One region of the Rhizorhabdus dicambivorans genome, then DNA from elsewhere that is predicted to be linked to it. Evidence: riboswitches for the same ligand, from Rfam matches in the RefSeq annotation. Region 1 holds a riboswitch; the other holds the start of a gene.
The links. A riboswitch is a leader RNA that binds a small molecule or an ion and turns the genes downstream of it on or off. The one in region 1 is predicted to bind glycine.

Region 1 (8,330 bases):
GAACGACGGATCGCGGCGTTTTGAGTTGCCGACCGCCTTCGTAATCCACGACCTGCTTAAGTCTCGTCAGTTCATCCTCGTCCTTCGTGGTGACGAACATATGGAGTTCGTCCGAAAACCACTGCCGAAGTTGGAATGGTTCCGGCTTTGGAACCATGACGGTAAGTTGGACAATCTTTTCAAGGTAGCCGCGACCGCTTTAACACGAGTAGCCTTTTTGATGCTGTGCGACAAAATGTCGATATCGTAGCAGAGCAGATAAATAACGTTCGGAAGATCAACTACCGAACGGACAAGCCGCAAAATTTCGATCACCTCTGATGGTTCGAGACGATCGACATCATCGATGGTAATCACGAACCGCTGACCGAGATCGCGCAGGGCAACGATAAGCTTGTCTTTGAGTTCGACAAGGGAAGGAGCTTCGCCTTTCTTGGCAGCCTCACCGGCAGCTTTGGCTCCCTTTCCAATCCATTTCAGCCAGCCAAAACCCGGCGCTTCGCCGGCAAGTTCGATTAGCTCGCCAGCTTGACCGAGGCGGGTCAGAAAGTTCTGAAGCGCCTCCTTGGCGGCCTTCGCTTTTGTAACAGAATCTCGCGTGGCGTCACCGTCACCAAGGGCGACTTGATCAAGCTGGCGAGAGAGTTCGTCGAACACGCTTGTAATCAGGGCGTCCCGGTTACCGATAAGCCAAGGTTGAAACCGGATTAGATTGGGGCGGCTTTCTGAGGGCAGCTTTTCTAGTTCATCGCCGATGAGAAACAGAAGGCTGGACTTGCCTGAGCCCCATGCCCCCTCGATGCCTATGACAAAACCATCTTCCGTCGCTCGGTCGGCAACTGATGTTGCGATCCGGGCCGCGACATCGCGAAAGCCAAGTTTATCGTCGCCGCCATGGGCAAGCGCCCGGTCCCCCTTCACGGAATGGTTCTGCTCGGCTGACATGACAGAAAGTGTATTCGATACGGCACCGTTCTCAAAAGGGGGTTTTGATCGCCTTCGTCTAATCCGTTTCGGATTAAACATGGATAACCGGCAGGATAGAGCGCAATCTTTTGGCCTTCGGCCGCCCCAAAGTTACGCTTTCACAGACAAACCACCCTGTATCTGAGAAACATGCGCCAATACGTCTCATATCTCCGGGTCAGCACGCAGCGGCAGGGGCAGTCCGGGCTGGGTGTTGAATCACTGCGCAGCACGGTTGAGTCCTACCTCGGCAAATCGGCGGCGAACTTCTCGGCGAGCATATCGAGGTGGAGAGCGGATCGAGCCGGAAGCGCCCCATCCTCGCTGAAGCCCTCGCGCAGTGTCGTCGCAACGGTGCCATCGTGGTCATAGCGATGCGATAAAGGCCTTGCGTCGATTGGACATGACGCCTTCGGATCTCCCTTTGTCCCGATCGTGAAGAAGGGCCACCCGGCATCCGCCATCGCAACAATGCGCGGCCGCCCCGCCGATCCCCGCCAAATCGGATCAGATTGTCGGCGCCGGTCCAATGTGACCCGCCGGGCGCCCGGCCGGCGGTGCCGCAGGGGGGAGACTGTTCCGCAGTCGCGACGGAAGCCCGTTTTCCTTGGGATTCAGCCACACTCCGCTGCGTCACCGGGCGCCCGCAGCGCAGCGCGTGGCGATCCGGGATAGGGGCTATTACGGACTTTGCCGGTGATCGATCCTGACCAGTAACCATCCCCCCTATGGGCAGCATCTGGGGGGCACCATCAATGAACAGGCATATTCTCTTACTTGCACCTCTTTCATCGTTACTTCTGTGCAGCTGCGCCACATTCAGTTTCGCGCCGCCCTCCATTGAGGCGGAAATGCCGGTCGCCGACAATGGCATCTGCCCGCCAAAGGTGAAGAAGGACGAGGCGAAAATCGGCGAGAACGTCAAGGCGGCGCTCCAGCTCGTCGAGAATTATCGGATAGCCTATGGCTGCGCCTCGGGCAGGCTCGCGAACGGCCGCCAGCTGTTCGAGGTGCCGGCCGCGCTGGCGCTGGCGGGGGGCACGGCCGCGGCGGCATTCGGGGCGGGCCCCGGCGCGGCCATCGGCACCGGGGCGGCTGCCGCGACACTGGGCCATGGCAACAGCTATTATGCACCGAAGCAGAAGGCCCGTATCGTGGCCGCCGCGCATGACGCGGTGGTGTGCATCAAGCAGGAAGCCTCCGGCGTCACCGCCATGACGATAGAGGCGAGCGAGAAAAAGAAGGCCGCCTTGCAGAGCGTCAGCTTCTCGCCTGAGTTTCAGTATTTCCAGCAGGTCTCGTCCGCCCTGCAGAACATCGGAGCCATATTGGCGGATCGATTGAGCTCGGTGGGCAGCTACGCGCCCGATGCGATCGCCAAGGAGATCGTCACCCTGGCAAAGGAGGCCGAGGAGGCGAAGAGCAACCCGGCCAAGAAGGATGCCGAAGCTACCGCCAAATCGCTGACCTCGAACGGTTCCGCCGACGAGACGATCGTCAACGGGATCGTCGAACTGGCCGAACTGCAGCCAAGACTGAAGCTCTGCGTGCTTCGCGCCAAGGCGGGGTGACGCATATGCCGCCATGCCTTCCGGCCGAGCTTGTCGAAGCGCTGTGGCCGGCACCATAGCCGCGATCGGCTTGGCCATGATTGAGGAACTCTCAAGGCTGATCTGAATTATCCAGATCATGACCGCGTCGATCCTGATCGTTGAAGATGAAATGCTGATCGCCCTGGAGATGCAGAGCATTCTCGAGGACCATGGTTATCATGTCGCGGGGATCGCGGCGGATCTCGAAGGCGCTCTGGCGCATGCCGACACTGGCCTGGACCTGGCGCTGGTCGACCTGAACTTGCGAGACGGCCTGACCGGACCGCAGATAGGATCGACCCTGGCGGGCGAGCATAGGGTCGGTGTCCTCTTCCTGACCGCCAATCCACGGCTCCTGGGCGATGGTGTCGCGGGCGCGATCGGCGTTCTGACGAAGCCGATGGACGAAGAAAGCCTGGCTTCCGCGGTTCACTTCGCCTTGCGTGTACGCGAGGGCCAGCCCGCGGAAGCGCCGCCCAAGCTTCTGCGTTTCGGCTAGACCCTTTCACGATCCGATTGCATCGGCTCGTCGGCTCTACCTTATGTTTTACCACGATTTCCGAGTCGACCGATCGGCCCAGTAATCGCTCTGGTTCACGCCCGGTTGAGTGCGGAGATGGGGATAAGGAGATCGACGCGCAGCCCTTCGCGCGCCCAGTGCCGTTCAAGTGTGCCGCCGAGCTGCTGGACGATGCTGATCTGCGTCAGACGGCTGCCAAAACCCAGTTCTTCCGGTTCGGCAAGGATCGGGGGACCGCCCGCTTCTTCCCACCGCAGCCGCACCTGACCCTGCTCCGCGACCGAAGCGATGCGGACGCGCCCGTCAGAGTTTGAAAGCGCGCCGTATTTTGACGCATTTGTCGCCAGCTCATGGAATACGAGGCCGATCGGCGTAGCGCCACGATCGTCCACAGGCAGGTCGTCACCCTCGATGGTCAGTCGCCCCTCATCAATTGCGGGGTAGGGGCTGAGCAACTCCTTGAGAAGCGCAAGCAGCGTGGAAGGCCCCTCGTGGCGCGCGCTTTCCTCACTATGGGGGCGGACATAATCGTGGGCGCGGCCGAGCGCCGCCACACGGGCCTGAAGCTGACGTGCGAATTGTTTAGCACCGGGGAACTGGCGCGCCGAAATACCGATCAAGCCGCTCAGGACCGCGAAAATATTCTTGATCCGATGGCTCAGCTCGCGGCTCAGAATTTCATTCTGCTGCGCAACCTGTTTCTGCTCGTGGATGTCCGTGCAGGTTCCGACCCACCGCACGATCTCACCCTCTTCATTCCTGACAGCCAGGGCCCGCCCAAGGGTCCAGCGATATGCCCCGCTGCGGTGGCGCAGCCGATATTCAATCTCATACGACTCACCCGTCCTCAGGCTATGGCGCCATCGCGACCAAGCCCTCTCCTGATCGTCCGGATGGAACATTCCATTCCAGCCTTCGCCATCGGTGGAACCCTTTGGAACACCCGTGAACTCATACCATTGAGCGTTGTAATAGTCGTGGAAACCGTCCGGCAGGGTTGACCATACCATCTGGGGCATAGCGTCTGCGAGTTGCTGGAAAGAGATTTGACCGGCCCTTTGCCCGGCCCCTTCCGCAATAGATGAACTCACAGAACCTTCCCAGTTTCTGGCCTACGGCCCTGGTTGCGTGCGGCCGCCAAATATAACGTAGATCAGCTTCGGCCGGGATAACAAACGGCTCGGCCAATTGATCCCGCACGCTTGCTTATACCGTCGGCGCTCGACGACAGCTACGGGGTAAGCCGTCCCAAAAGCATGAAGTTGGCGAAGCGGCTTGAACGAGCCACTGCCCGCCTCCCCGCTTGCTTTCCCCGCGCCGTTCCATATGTTCCCCCCGCCCGTCATCGGCGGGCGTCAGCGCAGGGAGAGACCGGCTTCGGGCCGGCGCCGAAGGAGCAACCGCCCCGGAAACTCTCAGGCAGCAGGACCGGCGCCGGCCAAACTCTGGAAAGTGGCGCCCATGGGCGTCCGCCGACGGGATAGCGATCTCAGGCGCAAGCGACAGAGGGGGCACGAAAGCGGTGGCGACACCGCCATGGAGTGCCCGATGCCGACCGACGACCCGACCCCCGATCAGCGCCCGCGCGAGCGTTCGCGGATAGACGCCAGCCTGCCGATCAGCGTCGCCGACCTGTTCACCATCGGCATCGGCCCGTCCAGTTCGCACACCGTTGGCCCGATGCGCGCCGCCCACGCCTTCATGGCGGAGGTCGCCGCGACGGGCCGGGCGCCGGCCGGGCTGCGCGTCGAGCTGTTCGGATCGCTGGCGCTGACCGGCCATGGCCATGCCACCGACAGCGCGATCCTGCTCGGGCTGGCCGGCGAGAAACCCGAGACGGTCGATCCCGCCGCGATCCCCGCCCTGCTGGCCGCGATCCGCGCGAACGGGAGGATCGAGACGATCAGCGGGCCGGTGCCGTTCGACGAAGCGCGCGACCTGATCTTCCGCAAGGGCGAATTCCTGGAGGGCCATTCCAACGCGATCCGCTTCGCCGCCGAACTGGCCGGCGGCGGGCGGATCGAGCGCGAATATCATTCGATCGGCGGCGGCGCGATCGTCGCGGTGGGCGCGGCACCGGGCCTGCGCGGCCATAATATCGTGCAGCGCCACCCCTTCTCCTCCGCCGCCGAGATGCTGTCGGTGGGCGAGGAGACCGGCCTGTCGATCGCCGCGATCGTCGCCCGCAACGAGGAGGCATGGCGCCCGCGCGCGGAGACCGAGGCGCTGCTCGACCGGATCGCGGCGGCGATGATGGGATCGATCGACCGGGGCATGGGCGAGGAGGGGCTGCTGCCCGGCGGACTGAAGGTAAAGCGCCGCGCCCGGGCGATCCACGCCAAGCTGCGCACCCAGCCGCCCGAGCAGCAATATGCGCGGGTGTTCGAATGGGTGAGCCTGTTCGCGCTGGCGGTGAACGAGGAGAATGCCGCCGGCGGCCGGGTCGTCACCGCGCCCACCAATGGCGCGGCCGGGGTGATACCGGCGGTGATCCGCTATTATCTGGATTTCATCCCCGGCGCCGATGCCGGGGGGGTGCGCGGCTTCCTGCTCACCGCATCGGCGATCGGCTTCCTCTACAAGAAGCGCGCCTCGATCTCGGCTGCCGAGATGGGCTGCCAGGGCGAGGTGGGCGTCGCCTGCTCGATGGCGGCGGCGGGATTGGCGGCGGTGCTGGGCGGCAGCAACGCCCAGATCGAGAATGCCGCCGAGATCGGCATGGAGCATAATCTGGGGCTGACCTGCGATCCGATCGGCGGGCTCGTCCAGATCCCCTGCATCGAGCGCAACACGATGGGCGCGGTGAAGGCGATCAACGCCGCCTATCTGGCGCTGCAGGGCGATGGCCGCCATGTCGTCAGCCTGGACGCGGTGATCGAGACGATGCGCCAGACCGGCGAGGACATGCAGAGCCGCTACAAGGAGACCAGCCTGGGCGGGCTGGCCGTCAATGTGGTGGAGTGCTGAGCGGCATACACTGGCACAAAACAGAGTTCCCGCCGACGCCGCTTTGACCGCAGCATCGCAGCATGGCCGCCACCCAGGCGCGGCCCCGGAGGGAGACGATGCTCGTGGCGGACAGCCAATTCGATTATCTGGGCGTATCGCCCGAACTGCGCGCCGACCTGACCGCATTGTGCACCGAATATGTCTGGCGGCTGGACAACGGCCATGCCGCCCGGGTGCCCGAACTGTTCACCGAGGACGGCGCCTGGACCGGCCCCTGGGGGGTGATGCGGGGCCGGGCTGAGCTGGAGAAGGCGTGGACCGCGCGGGCGCAGCGCGATGTCCGCACCCGGCACATGCTGACCAATTTGCGGTTCGTGCGCCACGCGGAGGACCGCGCCTCCGGCCAGGTGAGCCAGATCGTGTTCGTCGCAAATGGCGATGCGCCCTTCCCCACCGATCCGAACATCATCGCCGAGAATATCGACGACTATCGGCGCGGCGGCGACGGGATATGGCGGCTGGAGAACCGCCGCATCGCGATGCTGGCGGACAAGACCCAGCCATGAGCGGGGCGGCGCTGGCGGAGGGCCATGTCGCCGTCGTGACCGGCGGCGGATCGGGGATCGGCCGGGCGCTGGCGATCCGGCTGGCGCAGCTCGGCATGCGGATCGCGGTGGTCGACCTCAAGCGCGAGGCGGCGGAGGCGACGGTCGCGGCGCTCCCCCATCCCGCGCGGGGCCGGGCCTTTGCCGCCGACGTCGCCGATGCGGGGGCGATGCGGCGCTGCGCGGAGGCGGTGAGCGCCGCGTTCGGCCCGGTGAACCTGCTGTGCAACAATGCCGGCATCCTGCGCGCGGGCACCGCCTGGACGACATCCGAAAGCGACTGGGCGCTGACGCTGGGCATCAATGTGCGCGGCGTGGTGAACGGGCTGGCGGCGTTCGTGCCCGGCATGATCGATGCGGGGAAGCCCGCCCGCATCCTCAACACCGCCTCGATCGGCGGCCTCTGCCCCGCGCCCGGCGTGGCGAGCTACATCGCGTCGAAATATGCCGTCGTCGGACTGACCGAGACGCTGCGCGACGAGCTGGCGGCCGGCGGGCACGACCATATCGGCGTGAGCCTGCTCTGCCCCGGCGGCGTCGCGACCGACATATGGCAGGGCGCGAACGATGCCGGGCGGCCCAGCGACCGGCTGGCGCGCGACGTGCTGCAGGCGATGTCCGCCCCCCGGCCCGACCAGGCGAGCGCCGAAGGCATCGCCGGGCTGGCCGTCGAGGCGATGCTGGCCGGGCGCTTCTGGATCGTCGCGGCGCAGCCATCGCTGCACGGGCGGATCGCCGAACGGCATCGGGCGATCAGCGAGGCGATCGGACGGGACAGCCCCGGCCTCTACGGCTGAAACGCGACAGGGGGACGCGGTCGCCCGCGCCCCCCCTCTTCGTCCGATTCCGATCGATCAGAGACCGACGATGCCGCCGTCATTCTTGGTGATGACGATCGTCGCCGAGCGCGGACGCGCGGTTGAGGAGCCGCCACCCTGGGTCGCCGGCCAGCTGCTCTGGAGCGTGGTCAGGTTCCCGTCCTCGCCCGGATGCTGGATGTTGACGAACAGGGTGCGGCCGTCGGGGGTCGAATCCACGCCGGTCAGCTCGCAGCCCTTGGGGCCGACCAGGAAGCGCTTGAGCGTCGCCTGGGTCGCCGCCTTGCCGGGATAGGTGAGCTGGTTGCGGGTGGTGCCGTCGGCGCCGGTGTTGGTGATGACCTTGGCCGCTCCATCGCCGACCCGGCCGGGGATGGCGACCAGCATCTGGTTGTTGGTCCGGTCGGTGAAGGCGCCGTCGTCGGTCTGGATCCACAGGAGCGGATTGACCAGGCCCGAGGCGTTCTGGGGCCGGGCGAACCAGAGGCCGTCCGGGCTGGAGAAGTCGTTGCTGGCATCGAGGCCCGAGATGTTGACGTTGTTCGCATCGGCCTCGGCCGAGTCCGCGCCGAACAGGTAGATGTCCCAGTTGAAGCTGGTCGCTTCCGAACTGTCGCCGGTTTCCTTCAGACGGATGATATGGCCGTTGGGGTTGCCGCGCTGCGCAACGCCCGCGCGCGGATCATTATAGTGGCGCGGGTTGGCGGCGTCGGTGCCGGCCAGCGGACGCACCGTGGCATTGTTGTTGGTGAGGGTGAGATAGACCTCGCCGGTCACCGGGTTGACGGCGGTCCATTCGGGCCGGTCCATCTTCGTCGCGCCCAGCACGTCACCGGCGAGGCGGGCGTTGACCAGCACATCGGCCTGATCGGCGAAGGGA
Region 2 (8,330 bases), 600 kb from region 1:
CGCCAGCCCATCGTCGCTGAACAGCGCCTCGTGCATGCAGGGCCCGCTCGCGCCGAACGGTGCGTCGAGCAGGCCGTCGAGGCTACGCAGCACATAGTTGGCGTTGAGCACCGCATCCTCGGCGACCTGGCGGAGGCCGTCGGCGCCATGGCTGAGGATATAGGTGAGCGCGCGGGTGAACATGCCCATCTGGCCGTTGAACGCGGCCATGCGGCCGAAGCTGCCGGGATGGTCCTCTCCGGCGGTCTCCTCCTCGATCAGCTTGAAGCTGCCATCGCCCTGCTTCGCGACGAAGGGCAGCGGGGCATAGGGAGACAGCGCTTCCGACAGCACCACCGGGCCCGAGCCGGGACCGCCGCCGCCATGTGGGGTGGAGAAGGTCTTGTGCAGGTTGATGTGCATCGCATCGATGCCGAGATCGCCGGGGCGGACGCGCCCTACGATCGCGTTGAAATTGGCGCCGTCGCAATAGACATAGCCGCCCGCCGCGTGGACCGCGTCCGAGATGCGCTTCATGTCGCGCTCGAACAGGCCGCAGGTGTTGGGGTTGGTGATCATCACCCCGGCGACGTCGGGCCCCAACCGTGCGGTGAGCGCGTCGAGATCGACCCGGCCGTCGGCGGTGGCGGGGATGTTCTCCACCTTGTAGCCGCAGAAGGCGGCGGTCGCCGGGTTGGTGCCATGCGCCGATTCGGGGACCAGTATCACCGAACGGTCGCTGCCCGCCGCATCATGCGCGGCGCGGATCGCCAGCAGCCCGCACAGCTCGCCATGCGCGCCCGCCTTGGGGCTCATCGCGACGGCGTGCATCCCGGTCAGCGTGACCAGCCAGTGCGCCAGCTCGTCGATCACGGCCAGCGCGCCCTGCACCGTGTCGACCGGGGCGAGCGGGTGGATGTCGGCGAAGCCGGGCAGACGCGCCATCTTCTCGTTGAGGCGCGGATTATGCTTCATCGTGCATGATCCGAGCGGGAAGAGGCCGAGGTCGATCGCATAATTCTGCCGGCTGAGGCGGGTATAGTGGCGCACCGCCTCCGGCTCGGGCAGGCCGGGCAGGCCGATCGCGCGGTGGCGCTCCAGCCCGCCGAGGCGGTTCGCCGCGGCGGGGGCCTCGGCGATGTCGACGCCGGTGCGCGCATAATCGTCGCGCTCGAAGATCAGCGCTTCCTCCAGCATCAGCGCGCGGTTGCCGGTGAAGGTGGCGGGCGCCTCGGCGGCGGCGGTGGTTTCCGCCGAAATCTCGGGGCGGGTGACCCGGCCCTCGCTGTTCATGCTCATGCCGCGATCTCCGCTTCGAGGGCCTGGGCCAGGGCTTCGACATCCTCTCCGGTCACCGTCTCGGTGACGGCGACGACGAGGCCATTGGCGAGGGTGGGCTCACCCGGATAGAGCCGGCCGAGCGAGACGCCGCCGAGAATGCCCTTGTCGGCCAGCGAGCGGACGACGGGCCGCGCCTCGACCGGCAGCTTCAGGGTGAACTCGTTGAAGAAGGCGGTGTTGAGCAGTTCGACCCCGGGCAGCTTCGCCAGCCGGTCGGCCGCCGCCACCGCATTGGCATGGTTGAGCGTGGCGAGACGGCGCAGGCCGGTCTCGCCCAGCAGGGTCAGGTGGATCGAGAAGGCGAGCGCGCAGAGCCCGGCATTGGTGCAGATGTTCGAAGTCGCCTTTTCGCGGCGGATATGCTGCTCGCGGGTCGAGAGGGTCAGCACGAAGCCGCGCTGGCCGTCGGCGTCGGTGGTGACGCCGGCGAGGCGGCCCGGCATCTGGCGGACATATTTCTCGGCACAGGCGAACAGGCCGACATAGGGGCCGCCAAAATTGAGGCCGACGCCGATCGACTGGCCTTCGCCGACGACGATGTCGGCGCCCATCTCGCCGGGGCTCCGGACAGCGCCCAGTGCCACCGGCTCGGTGACCACCGCGATCAGCAGCGCGCCCTTCTCGTGGCAGCGGGCTGCCAGTTCGGAGAGGTCGGCGACATGGCCGAGGATATTGGGGTTCTGGACGACGACACAGCTCGTCTCGCCGTCGATCGCGTCGAGCAGCCGGGCCATGTCGTCGCCGGGCGCGCCAGGGGTCAGGCTCGGCGCGGCGCTGTCGAGCTGGTCGCCGGTGAAGCGCGCCATCGTCTTCGCCAGCGACACATAATGCGGATGGAGGCCGGCCGAGAGGATCGCCTTGGCCCGCTTGGTGACGCGGCGGGCCATGGTGATCGCCTCCCAGCAGGCGGTCGAACCATCATACATCGAGGCGTTGGCGACGTCGCAGCCGAACAGACGGGCTACCTGGGTCTGGAATTCGAACAGCGCCTGCAAGGTCCCCTGCGCGATCTCGGGCTGATAGGGGGTGTAGCTGGTCAGGAACTCGCCGCGCTGGATCAGATGATCGACGCTGGCGGGCACATGATGCTTATACGCCCCGCAACCCAGGAAGAAGGGCGCCTCCCCGGCCGAAAGGTTCCGGCGGGCGAGCTTCGACATGTGCCGTTCGACGGCCAGTTCAGACGCATGGGGGGCGAGCCCGGCGATCGGGCCGGACAGCCGGGCTTCGGCGGGCACGTCGACGAACAGGTCGTCGATCGATCCGGCGCCGATGGTGGCGAGCATCGCCTGACGGTCGCTGTCGGTAAGGGGGAGGTAGCGCATTCCGTTTACTCCCCCCTCCCCTTGAGGGGAGGGGCCGGGGGTGGGGCCTCGATGCTGGGGGTGCGCTCGCGAAGAAGCCCCACCCCCAGCCCCTCCCCTGAAGGGGAGGGGGGAAGAGGGTTACAGTCCGTCGCAGAACGCCTTGTAGGCCGCGGCGTCCATCAGGCCCTCCAGTTCGGAGGGATCGGCAAGCGCCAGCTTGAAGAACCAGCCCTCGCCTTCGGGCGCGCTGTTGACCAGAGCGGGGTCCGCCTCCAGCGCGGCATTGGCTTCGCTCACCGTGCCGGTGACGGGGGCGAATACGTCGGAAGCGGCCTTGACCGATTCGACCACCGCCGCCTCGCCGCCCTTGGCGACGTTGGCGCCCGTAGCGGGCAGCTCGACGAAGACGATGTCGCCCAGCTGCGCCTGCGCATAATCGGTGATGCCGACGGTGGCGGTGCCGCCTTCGACGGAAATCCATTCATGGTCTTCGGTATAGTAGGTCGTCATGGGGTCAGCTCCCTTGGCGGACGTAACGATGGGGGACGAAAGGCATCGGAGCGACGGTCGCGTCGAGGCGCTTGCCCCGGACCTCGATCTGGAGCGGGCGGTTGAGCGTGGCGCTCGCGGCGGCGACATAGCCCATTGCGATCGGCACCTGCAGCGACGGCGAGAAGCCGCCCGAGGTGACGGTGCCGACCTGATCGTCGCCATCGAAGATGGCCGCGCCCTCGCGTGCGGGCAGGCGCCCCGCCAGGATCAGGCCGATCCGCTTGCGGGATGCTCCTTCGTTAAAATGGCGGACGGTGCGGGTGGCGCCGGGAAAGCCGCCTTCGGCGCGGCGGCGCTTGGGCACCGCGAAGCCGAGGCCCGCCTCGGCGGCGTCGGTGGTGGTGTCGAGATCGTGCCCGTAGAGCGGCAGCCCCGCTTCCAGCCGCAGCGAATCGCGCGCGCCCAAGCCGATCGGCCTGACCTCGGGCTGCGCGGCGATCAGCGCGGCGACCTGCTCCGCGTCGGCGGCGGGCAGCGAAATCTCGAAGCCGTCCTCGCCGGTATAGCCCGAACGGCTGACCCAGACCGGCACCCCGGCGATCTCGAACGCGCCGGCGGTCATGAACACCAGCATGTCCACGCCGGGACAGATCCGCGCCAGCGCATCGACCGCCTTCGGGCCCTGCAGCGCCAGCAGCGCCTGGTCGTCGAGATGGTTGAGGATCAGCTCCTCGGGCAGATATTCGTGGAGATGGGCAATGTCGTCGGCCTTGGTGGCGCCGTTGACGACCAGGTAGAAATCGCCGGTGCGGCGCGTGACCATCAGGTCGTCGAGAATGCCGCCTTCATCGTCGAGCAGCAGCGAATAGCGCATCCGGTCGACGCCGAGGCCGGTGAAATCGCCCGGCATCAGCGCCTCCAGCGCCGTGTCGACGCCATCGGTGCCGTGCTCGCCGCGGATCAGCAGCTGGCCCATGTGCGAAACATCGAACAGCCCGGCGGATTCGCGGGCCCACAGATGTTCGGCGATGATGCCTTCATATTGGATTGGCATCGAATAGCCGGCGAAGGGCACCATGCGCGCGCCCTGGGCGTGGTGCCAGCGGTCCAGCGGCAGGGTCTGGATGATCTCTTCGGGTTCGGCGTCGTCGCTCATGTCGGTTCTCCGTGACGGTCCCACGAACGCCGGGCGTGATGCGCCCGTCGGTCATGGCCCCCTCTGTCACGGAACCTGAGAGCTTTCGCCGGACCTGAGACGGCCCGGCTTACCCCTTCGGTGGGATGACGGCCGAAGCCCCCATCCGCTTTCCAGAGTGCCGATTCCGGCCATGCGGTCCTTGGACCTGAGAGATTCCGGGGCGGTTGCTCCTTCGGCGGTCCGGTCGGGCCGGACACTCTCCCGCATGGCCGCACCGGTTGCCCGGCGACGACGGGATCAGCCTTGGCGCGCGTCGCCGCCCAAGTCAACGGCCGATGTGGCGGTGCAGCGAACCATCCACAGCTTTCCCCATTGCCCTGGGGGCAGGGGAATTATCGCGCCGCGTTGTAGGCCAGCTGGCTCTCGGTGAGCTGAAAGCCGACCAGCAGCTCGAAATTGGCCTTGTTGACCGCGTCGCGCACCGCGGGCTCGTTCATCGGGTCGAGCGCGGCATCGGCATCGCCGGCCTTGCGCTTGCGGTTGATGCGCTTGAGGATGTCCTCGGGCAGGGTGGCCGCGGCGCGGTTGACCATCGCGGTGGCGGAGGTGTGGGCGCTGCCGCGCAGCTGGCCGTCGGCGAACTGGATCGTCACCTGGCCGATCTGCTTCGATTCGAGCTGGGTGCCGGCGCGCAGCACCGTGGCGAACCACGGCAGGGTGACGGTGCGGGCCGGTCCGGCCGCAGCGCGGCGCGCCTGGACGTCGAAGCCGGCGGTCACCTGGATACGGTCGCCGCTGTCGTTGCAGTTCGCCTGGAGATTGGTGATCGTCGCGGTGACGTCGATCGCCTCGACCCGGCGCTCGGCGGGCGGATCGAACAGGGTGATGTCGCCGGTATAGGTGGGGATCGCGGCGGCCGGGCAGGCCGAGCGCGCGATCTTGAAGCCGCCACGCTCGTCGAACTCGGTGTCCTGCGCGCAGGAGGCGAGGGTCAGGGCAGCGAGCAGGATCGCGGGAGTCTTGGGGAACGGCACGGAGCGGCATCCTTCACATCGTCGTCCGGAGCGCACGCCCGGCAGTTGGCCAATCATAGGAAGCGGCTTTCGCGCAGGCAAGCAATCGCTTAAGGCGCCGCTATGACCCTTGTCCCGCTCCCCCCGCTCGACCTGCTGATCGCGGCGCCGCGCGGCTTCTGCGCGGGGGTCGACCGGGCGATCCAGATCGTCGAGCTGACGATCGAGAAATATGGCGCGCCGGTCTATGTGCGACACGAGATCGTCCATAACAAATATGTCGTCGACGATCTGAAGGCGAAGGGCGCGATCTTCGTCGAGGAACTGGACGAGGTGCCCGACGACGTGCCCGTCGTCTTCTCCGCCCATGGCGTGCCCAAGGCGGTGCCGGCCAAGGCGACCGAGCGCGGGCTCAACTTCCTCGACGCGACCTGCCCGCTGGTCTCCAAGGTCCATCGCCAGGCCGAGCGGCTGGTGAAGAACGGCCATCACATATTGTTCATCGGCCACAAGGGGCATCCCGAGGTGATCGGCACCTTCGGCCAGGTGCCCGACGGGGTGATGACCCTGGTCGAGACCGCCGCCGATGCCGAGACGGTGGCCGTGCCCGATGGCGCGCCGCTCGCCTTCCTCAGCCAGACGACCCTGTCGGTCGACGACACCGCCGAGATCATCGGCGTGCTGCGGCGCCGTTTCCCCGCCATCGCCGCGCCGCGCAGCGAGGACATCTGCTACGCCACCTCGAACCGCCAGGCGGCGGTCAAGGCGATCGCTGCGCAGTGCGACGCGATGCTGGTGATCGGCGCGCCGAACAGCTCCAACTCGCTGCGCCTCGTCGAGGTGGCCGAGCGGAACGGCGTGAAGGCGCGGCTGATCCAGCGCGCGGGCGAGGTGGATTTCGACTGGCTGGAGGGTGTCCGCACCCTCGGCATCACCGCCGGCGCCTCGGCACCGGAGATATTGGTGCGCGAGCTGGTCGAGGCGCTCGCCCAGCGCTTCGCGATCCGTGAACGCGAGGTCGAGGAGGTGACCGAGGACATGTTGTTCAAGCTGCCCCGGTCGCTGGTGGCCTGAGGAAATGGCGGTCTACACGCAGGTCTCCACCGAGGAGATGAACGCCTTCCTCCACCGCTACGACGTCGGCACGCTGCTGTCGGCCAAGGGCATCGCCGAGGGTGTCGAGAACAGCAACTACCTGATCGAGACGACCGGCGGCCGCTTCATCCTGACGCTCTACGAGAAGCGGGTGAATGTGGAGGACCTGCCCTTCTTCGCCGCGCTCACCGATCATCTCGCCGCCAAGGGCCTGAACATCCCGCGCATGTTGCGCGATCGGCGGGGCGAGCAGCTGCAGACCCTGGCCGGGCGCCCGGCCTGCCTGATCGAGTTCCTTCAGGGCGTGTCCGTGACGCATCCCACCCCGGCGCAGGCGCGCGCGGCGGGCGGGGCGCTGGGCGACATGCACAAGGCGCTGGGCGACTTCCGGCTGGGGCGCGGCAATAGCATGGGCCTTATCGCGTGGCGTAACCTCGCTGAGCGCTGCGCGCCCGACCTCGATACGATCTGCAGCGGATTGCGTAGTCGGGTGATGGGCGAACTCGACTGGCTGGAGGCTAACTGGCCGCGCCACCTGCCGACCGCCGTGATCCATGCCGATCTCTTCCCCGACAATGTGCTGATGCTCGGCGACGAGGTCAGCGGGGTGATCGACTTCTACTTCGCCTGCACCGACATACGCGCCTGGGACGTGGCGGTGACCCATGCCGCCTGGTGTTTCGAGAATGACGGCACCGGCTATCATGCCGATCTCGGCCGCGCGCTGATCGCGGGCTATGACCGACAGCATGGCCTGTCGACCGAGGAGCGGCTGGCCTTTCCGATCCTGGCGCGGGGCGCCTGCCTGCGCTTCCTGCTGACCCGCGCCTATGACTGGATCAACACCCCCGCCGATGCGCTGGTGACCCGCAAGGACCCGATCGCCTTTCTGCGCCGGCTGGATTTCTACGCCGAGGCCGATCCCGAAACGCTGGTGCCTGCCCAATGACCTTGGAAGGGGCGGGCGAGCTGCCATTCGTCGAGATCGCGACCGACGGTGCGTGCAAGGGCAATCCCGGGCCGGGCGGCTGGGGCGCGCTGCTGCGCTTCGGCGATCGCGAAAGGGAGCTGTCGGGCGCGGAGAATCCCTCGACCAACAACCGGATGGAGCTGATGGCCGCGATCAGCGGGCTGGAGGCGCTCAAGAAGCCGTGCCGGGTCAAGCTGTCGACCGACAGCCGCTATGTGATGGACGGCTTGACCAAGTGGATTCACGGCTGGCGCAAGAATGGCTGGAAGACCGCCGACAGGAAGCCGGTCAAGAATGCCGACCTGTGGCAGCGCCTGCTGGCGGCATCGGCGCCGCACCGGATCGAATGGATCTGGGTGAAGGGCCATGCCGGCCATCCCGACAATGAGCGGGCGGACAAGCTGGCGAGCGACGCCGCGCTCGGCATCTGAACGGCGCCCCCCAGCCTTCAAGGGGCCGGGCGACGGCCGTTTACCGATAGGCTACCAGCTTGCCCTTGTCGGTCATCACCAGCAGCGTGTTGTCGGCCACGATCGGCGCCTGGTAGATGGTGTCGCCCAGCTTGGTGATCGTGCCGATCTTGCCGTCCTCCAGCCCGATATTGACGATCTGCCCGAGCGTGTTGACGATGATCAGGCGCCCGCCGGCCAGCACCGGGCCGGACCAGCCGATCGGCTTGTTGCGCTTCTTGGCATCCTTGTAGCGGGTCAGCTGGGTCTGCCAGCGGATGCGGCCGCTGTTGCGGGCGATGCAGACGATCTTGGCGTCGTCGGTGACCGCGAACACCCATTCGCCCGCGACCCAGGGGGTCTCGATCCCGGCGAGGTTGATTTCCCACAGCCGCTGGCCAGTCAGGATGTCCATCGCCACCATGCGCCCGCCCTGGCCGATCGCATAGGCGCGACCCTGGTCGATCACTGGCGAGGCGTCGATGTCGACGAGGCTGGCGACCGAGGTGCTGATGCTGGTGCGCGACAGCGAGTCGTTCCAGACGG

Region 2: another riboswitch for glycine. It lies ahead of gcvT (glycine cleavage system aminomethyltransferase GcvT); the one in region 1 lies ahead of CMV14_RS00185 (L-serine ammonia-lyase).

Annotation. Positions count from the first base shown of each region.
Region 1 covers NZ_CP023449.1:28,544-36,873, forward strand. The annotation lists gene CMV14_RS00155 (hypothetical protein) at 1-100, opposite strand, end outside; gene CMV14_RS00160 (KAP family P-loop NTPase fold protein) at 67-945, opposite strand; gene CMV14_RS00170 (hypothetical protein) at 1,818-2,537, shown strand; gene CMV14_RS00175 (response regulator) at 2,656-3,057, shown strand; gene CMV14_RS00180 (PAS domain-containing protein) at 3,153-4,097, opposite strand; glycine riboswitch at 4,431-4,519, shown strand; gene CMV14_RS00185 (L-serine ammonia-lyase) at 4,627-6,045, shown strand; gene CMV14_RS00190 (nuclear transport factor 2 family protein) at 6,108-6,593, shown strand; gene CMV14_RS00195 (SDR family NAD(P)-dependent oxidoreductase) at 6,590-7,429, shown strand; gene CMV14_RS00200 (PhoX family protein) at 7,487-8,330, opposite strand, start outside.
Region 2 covers NZ_CP023449.1:629,249-637,578, forward strand. The annotation lists gene gcvPB (aminomethyl-transferring glycine dehydrogenase subunit GcvPB) at 1-1,278, opposite strand, end outside; gene gcvPA (aminomethyl-transferring glycine dehydrogenase subunit GcvPA) at 1,275-2,645, opposite strand; gene gcvH (glycine cleavage system protein GcvH) at 2,766-3,137, opposite strand; gene gcvT (glycine cleavage system aminomethyltransferase GcvT) at 3,142-4,275, opposite strand; glycine riboswitch at 4,441-4,531, opposite strand; gene CMV14_RS03050 (hypothetical protein) at 4,650-5,291, opposite strand; gene ispH (4-hydroxy-3-methylbut-2-enyl diphosphate reductase) at 5,394-6,344, shown strand; gene thrB (homoserine kinase) at 6,349-7,314, shown strand; gene rnhA (ribonuclease HI) at 7,311-7,766, shown strand; gene CMV14_RS03070 (PQQ-like beta-propeller repeat protein) at 7,807-8,330, opposite strand, start outside.